DNA from 2 places in the Methylibium petroleiphilum PM1 genome. Region 1 is predicted to be linked to the other one. Evidence: riboswitches for the same ligand, from Rfam matches in the RefSeq annotation. Region 1 holds a riboswitch; the other holds the start of a gene.
The links. A riboswitch is a leader RNA that binds a small molecule or an ion and turns the genes downstream of it on or off. The one in region 1 is predicted to bind cobalamin.
Positions count from the first base shown of each region.

Region 2: another riboswitch for cobalamin. It lies ahead of MPE_RS11655 (TonB-dependent receptor); the one in region 1 lies ahead of MPE_RS24935 (TonB-dependent receptor).

Region 1 is NC_008826.1:397,069-401,411, forward strand. Features, by position in the region: gene MPE_RS21700 (CbtA family protein) at 1-528, shown strand, start outside; gene cobJ (precorrin-3B C(17)-methyltransferase) at 525-1,514, shown strand; cobalamin riboswitch at 1,584-1,828, shown strand; gene MPE_RS24935 (TonB-dependent receptor) at 2,028-2,789, shown strand; gene MPE_RS24775 (ATP-binding cassette domain-containing protein) at 2,786-3,043, shown strand; gene MPE_RS24780 (ATP-binding cassette domain-containing protein) at 3,065-3,532, shown strand; gene MPE_RS21720 ((2Fe-2S) ferredoxin domain-containing protein) at 3,529-3,876, shown strand; gene cobA (uroporphyrinogen-III C-methyltransferase) at 3,866-4,343, shown strand, end outside.
Region 2 is NC_008825.1:2,473,295-2,477,637, reverse strand. Features, by position in the region: gene MPE_RS11675 (sulfite exporter TauE/SafE family protein) at 1-588, opposite strand, end outside; gene MPE_RS11670 (EVE domain-containing protein) at 588-1,052, opposite strand; RNA gene ssrS (6S RNA) at 1,086-1,267, opposite strand; gene MPE_RS11665 (cell division protein ZapA) at 1,305-1,631, opposite strand; gene MPE_RS11660 (hypothetical protein) at 1,628-1,864, opposite strand; cobalamin riboswitch at 1,913-2,159, shown strand; gene MPE_RS11655 (TonB-dependent receptor) at 2,230-4,230, shown strand; gene MPE_RS11650 (bifunctional adenosylcobinamide kinase/adenosylcobinamide-phosphate guanylyltransferase) at 4,241-4,343, shown strand, end outside.

The DNA.
Region 1 (4,343 bases):
GCCATGCTGTTGTTCGCCGTGATGGGCGCCTGGGTCTGGCGCCGCGGTGGGAGCGGCGGCATGGCGCGCTTGGCGTTGGCGGTGGCCGCCGCGGGCTGGCTCAGCCTGCACCTGTGGCCTTCGCTTGGGCTGCCGGCCGAAGTGCCCGGCATGGACGCAGCCGACCTGCGCGCGCGCCAGGCCTGGTGGCTGCTGGCCGCCGCCGGCGCCGCAGGAGCCTGCGGGATGCTCGCCTTCAGCACCGCGCGCTGGCGTTGGATCGCAGCTGCGGTGCTGCTGGCCTTGCCGTTCGTCGTCCGCGCGCCGCAGGTCGCGGACCCCTTGGCCGGGTTCAGCGGCGAGGCCCATGCTCGGCTGGCGCAACTCGGGCGCGACTTCGTCTGGGCCACGACCTGGGTGTCGCTGTCCTTCTGGGCTTCGCTGGGCGTGATCGGCGGCGCGCTCTTCGCTCGCTGGCTGCAGCCGGTGCTGGCCGAGATGCGGACCAACGCAGCCAGCGCTGCGCCGGCGATCGGAGCTTCTCGATGAGAACGACGCAGGCTGCCGGCAAGATCATGCTGGTGGGCATCGGCCCCGGCAGCGTGGGCCACATGACCCAGCGGGCCCGCGAAGCCATCGCCGAGGCCGACGTGGTGGTGGGCTACGTCACCTACATCAAGCTGGTGGCCGACCTGATCGAGGGCAAGGAGGTCGTGCGCAAGGGCATGACCGAGGAGTTGGACCGCGCGGTGAGCGCGCTCGAAGCCGCGCGCGCCGGCAAGAAGGTGGCGCTCATCTCCTCGGGCGACGCGGGCGTCTACGGCATGGCCGGCCCCACCTACGAGGTGCTGTTCCAGGCGGGCTGGACGCCCGAGGACGCGGTGCAAGTGGAGATCGTGCCTGGCGCCTCCGCGCTCAACGCCTGTGCCGCGCTGGTGGGCGCGCCGCTGACGCACGATTTCTGCGCCATCTCGCTGAGCGACCTGTTGACGCCCTGGCCGGTGATCGCGCGGCGGCTGGACGCGGTGGCGATGGCCGACTTCGTCGTCGCGCTCTACAACCCCAAGAGCGGCCGGCGCACGCGCCAGATCGTCGAGGCACAGCGCCTGTTCCTGCGCCACCGCCGGGCCGACACGCCGGTGGCGATCGTCAAGAGCGCCTACCGGCGGCGGCAGCACATCGAGTTCCGCACGCTGGAAACGATGTGCGAGGCCGACATCGGCATGCTCAGCACGGTGCTGATCGGCAACAGCCACACCTTCGTGCGCGACGGCCTGATGGTCACGCCGCGCGGCTACGCCAACAAGTACGACATTGAGCAAGGCGGCGAGACGCGCGAGGGCGAGAGGCCGGGGCGTTCGCTGTCGACCGGGCTGAACGGCTGGCTCGAGAACCTGCTGGACGACCACGCCGGCGGCGAGAGCATCGAGCAGCTCGCCGCGCGACACCGCCTGCCGGCCGACTACATCGCCGCGACCCTGGCCGAGCCGATCGAGGCACAGCCCGAAGCCGCGGCCGAAGACACCGAAACCTGAAGGGGCGCCCACACCACCAGACACCGAACCCGGGCGCGACCTCCGCAAGGCGGCCGCGCCCCCACGCCCCAGGTGCCTTGCCCAGCGATGGTCCGGGTCAAACGGGAACGGGGTAGGCCGGCCTGGCTTGGATGCCAGGCCGGCCGTAATCCCCGGCTGCCCCCGCAACGGTAGGCGAGTGCGGGTGCGTCCACGGCGCTCGAACCATCGAGCGCCAGCCACTGAACGGTTGCGTGGCGTCGTCGCCGAGACGACGCGCGCGGACCGCTTGGGAAGGCGATGCACCAAGACTCGCGAGCCCGGATACCGGCCTGTGGCGACGCGCCGCCGCGACGCGAATCGTGGCGGTCATCGCAATGCGACCAGCCGCGGGGAGCGGATGGCGGCGAACGCGCCGCGCTCACTCGCGTGGGTATCGCGCCATCCCGTGCAGCGGGTCGTTCCTGGAGTTGATGCCACGTGAGAACCACCGAACCAGGCGCCCGACGCGCGCCCCATTTGACGCCGCTGTCCATGGCCAGTTTCCTGACCGCCCTGCTGGCGAGCGCCACCGCGTGCGCCGAAGAACCGGCTGCGCTCGACGCGATCGTCGTCACGGGCCGGCGCACGGCGGCGCGACTGGAAGACACGCCGCAGCGCGTCGAGGACATCGAGCGCACGCCGACGCGTGAGCTCGCCGACCTGCTGAAGAAGAACGCGAGCGTCGACGTGATCCAGTACCCGGGCAACCTGTCGGGCGTCGGCATTCGCGGGGTCCGGCTCGAGTTCTCGGGCATCAACAAGCGCTGGCTGCCGCTGATCGATGGCCGGCCCGCGATGTCTACCAACCCGAGCCTGGTGAACCTGGACCAGATCGAACGCATCGAGGTGCTCAAGGGCCCGGCTTCTGCGCTGTATGGTGCGCAGGCCATGGGCGGCGTGGTGAACCTGATCACGCGCGAGAGTCACGGCGGCGTGGCCGGCACGGGGCAGATCTCGCTCGGCGAGTTCGATCTGAAGGAACTCCGCGGCCGCATCGGCGGCAGCCTGAGCGACGCGCTGGATTTCGACTACGCCGGTTCCTGGTTCGACCGGGGCGACTTCAGCGCCGGCCAGGGCGTCGAGCGGCCCAACACGGCGTACCGCCAGCAGAACCATGCGCTGCGCCTCGGCCTGGCCCCGGCGCTGGATTGGCGCCTGCGCGCCAAGACCGACCTCTACCGGGGCCGCGACATCGCCACGCCCGGCGACATCGCCTACGGCCTGAACCCTGCGCACGCGAGGAGCCTGTCGTGAGCCTTCTGCGCCCACAGGGGCTGACTGTTCGCATCGGCGGCAAGACATTGCTGCACGATGCGAGCCTGTCTCCGCGTGCGGGCGAACTGCTGGGCGTCGTCGGCAGCAACGGCGCCGGCAAGACCACGCTGCTGCGCACGATGGCCGGATTGACGCGCGCCGCACAGGGGCGGGTGCTGCTGCCCGGGCGTGGCAGCTTGCCTACCTGCCGCAAGGCCAGGCCGTGCACTGGCCATTGCCGGGGCGCGAGGTGATGGCGCTGGGCCGGCTGCCGCATGGCGATGCGCTGCGGCCCAGCGGGCGCGACGCCATCGCGCGCGATGGCGGCCACCGCGACGCAGGGCTTTGCCGAGGCCGCCGCGCACACCTTGTCCGGCGGCGAACGTGCGCGGCTGCTGCTGGCCGGCGAGCCGCAGGTCGTCCTGGCCGACGAATCCCTGGCCGCGCTCGACGCGGCCCATCAGCTGCGCGTGCTGGCTTTGCTGCGCCAGCAGTCCCATGGCGGCCGAGCCGTGGCGCTGGTGCTGCACGACCTGGCGCTCGCCGCGCGCTCTTGCACCCGCATCGCCGTGCTGCACCAGGGCCGCCTGCTGGCCGACGGCCCGCCTGCACAGGTGCTCGATGAAGCCTTGATCGCCCGCGCCTTCGGCGTCAGCGCCCTGCGCATCGACCACGCGGGCGAAACCTGCCTGCTGGCCTGGCAGCCGCTGCCGGCCGACTCCCATCTGGAAACCACGCCATGAGCCTTCCTGTTGAAAAACCCAAGATCGGCGCCTACCGCCGCCACATCCTGATCTGCACCGGGCCGCGCTGCACGAAGGACGGCCAGTCGCAGGTGTTGTTCGACAGCCTGGGCGACAAGTTCAAGGCGGTGGGCCTTCACCAAGGTGAACTGCGCGTCAAGCGCAGCCGCGTCAGCTGCTTCGCCGCCTGCAACGGCGGGCCGGTGATGTGCGTGCAGCCCGACGGGGTCTGGTACTACGACGTGACGCCGCAGAACATGGACCGCATCATCGAGCAGCACCTGGTCGGCGGGCAGCCCGTCGACGAACTGGTGTTCCACCGCGGGCCCGGCCATGTCGAATGAGCCGAGCTTCGCTGCCGGCACGGTGTGCATCGTCGGCGCCGGGCCGGGTGCGGCGGACCTGCTGACGCTGCGTGCCCTGCGGCGCCTGCAGCAGGCCGAGGTGATGGTGCATGACCGGCTGATCGCGCCGGAGGTGCTGGCGCTCGCGCCGCCGCAAGCGCTGCGGGTGTACGTGGGCAAGGCTTCGGGCGACCACGCCGTGCCGCAGGCGGGCATCCATGCGCTGTTGGTCGAGCATGCCCGGGCGGGCCGGCGCGTGGTGCGGCTCAAGGGTGGCGATCCCTTCGTGTTCGGCCGCGGCGGCGAGGAGGCACTGGCGTTGCAGGCCGCCGGCATCGCCTGCGAGGTCGTGCCCGGTGTGACCGCCGCCGGCGGCTGTGCGGCGGCCGCCGGCATCCCGCTGACGCACCGCGACCTGGTCAGCAGCTGCGTCTTCCTGCCCGGGCATCTGGCCGAGGGTGAGGGTG
Region 2 (4,343 bases), on a different replicon from region 1:
GGTGCCGGCCAGCGCGATCGGCACGCCCAGTGCGGCCGAGGTCGCCACGGCGTTGTGGATCGGCACGTTGCACCAGGTCATGAACGGCACCGACATGAAGGCGCCACCGGCACCGACCAGCGCCGACACGGCGCCGATCACGCCGCCGACGCCGAACAGTCCGGGCGCGGGTGGCAACTGCCGGGCCGGCGTGGGCTTGCCGCCGCGCAGCATCTGCGTCGCCGAGAAGCCGACGAACAGCGCAAACAGCCCGGCCAGCAGCGCCGAGGGCAGCGCCTTCGCGACCTGCGCCCCCAGCAGCGAGCCCAGCACGATCCCAGGTGCGAGGCGGCGCACGATGTCCCAGCGCACGGCGCCGCGCGCATGATGGGCTCGCACCGAAGACAGCGAGGTGAAGCAGATCGTCGCGAGCGAGGTCGCGATCGCGACCTTCACGATCAGGTCGGACGGAAAGCCTTTCAGCGTCAGCAGCAGCGTGATGAAGGGCACCAGCACCATGCCGCCGCCGACGCCCAGCAGGCCGGCCAGGAAGCCGGCGCCCGCGCCCAGCAGCAGCAGCTCGACGACCAGCGGCCAGGCGAGCAGCATCAGGCCGGCGGCAGCAGCGCGAGCACCGCGCGCCACTCGGCCGTCGTGACGGGCGTGATGGACAGGCGGTTGCCCCGCTGCAGCACGCGCATCGTCGCGAGCGAGGGTGCCGCGCGCATCGCGGCCAGCGACAGCAGCGGCGTCTTGCGCACCAGCTTCACGTCCACGCCGAACCAGCGCGGTGCCTCGGGCTTCGAGGCGGGGTCGTGGTAGGGGCTCGCCGGGTCGAACTGGGTCGCGTCGGTGTGCGCGACGGAAGCCACCTCGGCCAGCCCGGCGATGCCCGGCTGCGGGCACGACGAGTGATAGAACAGCACGCCGTCGCCAGGCCGGAAATCGTCGCGCATGAAGTTGCGCGCCTGGTAGTTGCGCACGCCGGTCCACGGCAGCTTGCGGCCCGGCGCGCGCGCCAGGTCGTCGATCGAGCACTCGTCGGGCTCGGACTTCATCAGCCAGTACGCCATGGCGGCAGCAGGTCGGGAAGGGCAACGGGGAAAGGTGTCCGCCGCGAACCGGGAGTCGCATTCCTGAACCCAGGGGAGTTCAGGTGGGCGAGGTCAGCGAAGCTTCGGGTTCATCTGACGCGAGACGATCACGCCCGCTTCGCAATGTTCCAAGCCCGGGCTCATATGAGCATCGGTTCAAGGAAATATAAAACTCCCGCGAACGCGACGGACGAGATCAGTGTACGCCGCCAGCGCTGACGAACCGGCGTTTCAGAGCAATTGACCGTCGCGCCCGAGGGTCTCGTCGATGCGCCCGATCAGGGCCTCGATGTCGATGCCGTGTGCGGGGTCCGGCGCGGCCTGCCCGGCGCTGCGCGCCGGTGTCGCCGCCGCCAGCGGCCGCTCGGCCAGCTGGTAGGCGAGGTTGAGCGCGGCGAGCACCGCGATGCGCTCGCGGGCGCGCACCTTGCCGGCGTCGCGGATCGCGCACATCTCCTGGTCCACGTTGCCCACGGCCTCGAGCAGGGCCCGTTCGCCGCCGTCGGGGCAGCCGAGGATGTAGCTCTGGCCCATGATGGTGACTTCGAGCTGCTTCATTCGGCGGTCTTTCCGGTCTCCGGGCCGGCCTCGGCGACCGGTTCGCTGGCCGGCAGGCGATCCAGCAGGGCCTCGACGCGCTGGCGGGCGGCGGCGAGGCGGGAGCGCAGCGAGTCGCGTTCGGCATTGACGCCGGCCAGCTGCTCCAGGGTCAGCGCGTGCGTGCGCTGCAGTTCCTGGTGCCTCAGCAGCAACCGCTCCACGCGCTCGGCCAGTTCTTCGATCGTCGCCATGCCTCTCCTCACTGCACGCGACGATTGTAGGGGGCGGCCCGGGCCGCGCTTACACTGCGGGCTGTTGGTGCTCGTGCCGGCGTTCACGCCGGCGCAGTTAAACGGGAAGCAGAGGAGGGGGACCCACCGGGTGCTCCTTCAGCCTGCGCTGCCCCCGCAACGGTCAGCGGACGAAGCCAGAACGCCTGCGTTCACACTTCCGCTCTCGCGCACATGCCACTGGAGTCTCCGGCTCTGGGAAGGTCGCGAGGGTCGTTCCGCCAGCCCGGATACCGGCCAACGGGAGGCGTGCTGCGCAAGCGGCGCGTCATGAGGTGAGCGCCCGCGGGGAAGCTGGCGCGCACGTTTTCATCGTTGGTCATTCCATGATTGCCACTCCCTTCGAGGCCACCGCGCCTCGCATTCCTGTTCGCCTCGGGGCGCTGCCGCATGCGCCGTTGTTGATGCTGTCGCTGCTGGGCTTCGCCAGCGGCATCGCGAGCGCGCAATCCGCGCCCGTCACCGAGGCAGGCAAGCTGCCTCCGGTGCTGGTCACGGCCAGCCGCTTCGTCGAGGACTCGGCGACGCTGCCGTACGGTGTCAGCGTGCTGACCGCCCAGGACATCGCCGACTCGGGCGTGTCCACGGTGAACGAGGCCGTGATGAAGCTGCTCGGCGTGCCCGGTCGGCTCGACCTCTACGGCGGTGGCGACTACGCCCTCGACCTGCGCGGCTTCGGCACCACGTCCGACAACAACCAGGTCGTGATCCTCGACGGCATCCGCATCAACGAGGGCGACCTCGGCGGCACGCGGCTGGCCGGCATCCCGATCAATTCGGTCGAGCGCATCGAGGTGCTGCGCGGCAGCGGCACCGTGCTGTACGGTGAGGGCGCCACGGGCGGCGTGATCATCGTCACCACCAAGGCGGGTCACGGAACAGCTCGCAGCAACCGGGCCAGCGTGTACGCCGCCGCCGGCAGCGATCGCCTGCGCGACCTGCGCGCCGACGCCACGCTCGAGGCCGGCGGCTTCTCGCTGGATGCGGCCGCCAACCGCCGCACGACCGACAACCATCGCGACAACTTCCGTTCGGAGACGGAGGGCGCATCGCTCACCGGCCAGTGGCGCAACGACTGGCTGCGCGTCGGCCTGCGGCATGCCTACGACGACCTCGACACCGGGCTGCCCGGCGCGCTGACTGCGGCGCAGTACGCCGCCGACCCGAGCCAGACCACTGCGCCGAACGACCACGCCGATATCCGCAACACGCGCAGTGGCGTGTTCGCCGAGGCCGATCTCGGCGGCGACTGGCAACTCGGCCTTGACGCCGGCTGGCGTGACAAGGAGCTGCGCAGCCGCAATGGGGCCTTCGCCTACGACTACGACGTCGACGCGAAGAACTACTCGCTGCGGGTGCGCAACCGCACGCAGTTCGCGTCGGTCGTCAACGCGGTGGTGTTCGGCGTGGATCGCAACGAATGGGAACGCACGGTGCTGGGCGCCATCGGCTCGGTGGGCGAGCAGTCCTCGACCGGCTACTACCTGAAGGACGACCTCACGCTGAGCGGCGGCACCCGCCTGAGCGCCGGCGTGCGCACCGAGCGCATCGAGAAGGCGGTCAGCAGCACGGTCGACCGCATCGACGACCGCCAGCGCGCCTGGGAACTGGGCGTGCTGCAGCCGCTGTCCGAGAACAGCGCGGTCTACGGCCGGGTCGGCCGCAGCTTCCGCCTCGCCAACGTCGACGAGTTCAGCTTCACCAATCCGGCCGTGCCGCTGCGGCCGCAGACTTCACGCGACACCGAACTGGGCGTGCGCTGGCGTGCTGCCGGCCGCAGCGCCGAGCTGCGCGTCTACCGCAGCTCGCTGAAGAACGAGATCGGCTTCGATCCCAGCGGCGTCGGACCGTTCGGGCCGTTCGGCGCCAACGTCAACTTCGACCCGACGCGCCGGCAGGGTGTCGAGCTCGAACTGGCGCAGGCGCTGACCGAGGCGCTGAACCTGCGCGTCAACGGCGCGCTGCGGCGGGCCCGTTTCACCGAGGGCGCCTACGACGGCCAGGATGTGCCGCTGACACCCGAGCGCACGCTGTCCCTTCGGGCCGACTGGACGCCCGCGCCGGCGCACAAGCTCGATGCGATCGTGAACTACGTGTCCTCGCAGAGCCCGGACTTCGCCAACGTCTGCAGCATCCCGGGTCGCACCACCGCCGACCTGCGCTACGCCTATCGCTGGACGCAGGCGGAGTTCGCGCTCGGCGTGGTCAACTTGACGGACCGCAAGTACTACACGCAGGCCTTCGGGTGCACGGCCGGCGGCGAAACGACCTCGATCTACCCGGAGGCGGGTCGCACCTTCGCGGCATCGGTCAAGGTCAGCTTCTGACGGGAGGCGCATGGGCGAGCGGCGCAGTCATCCGAAGGGCAGCGGGACAGGCGAGTTGATCCTCGGCGGCCAGCGCAGCGGCAAGTCGCGCTGCGCCGAGTCGCGCGCGGCCG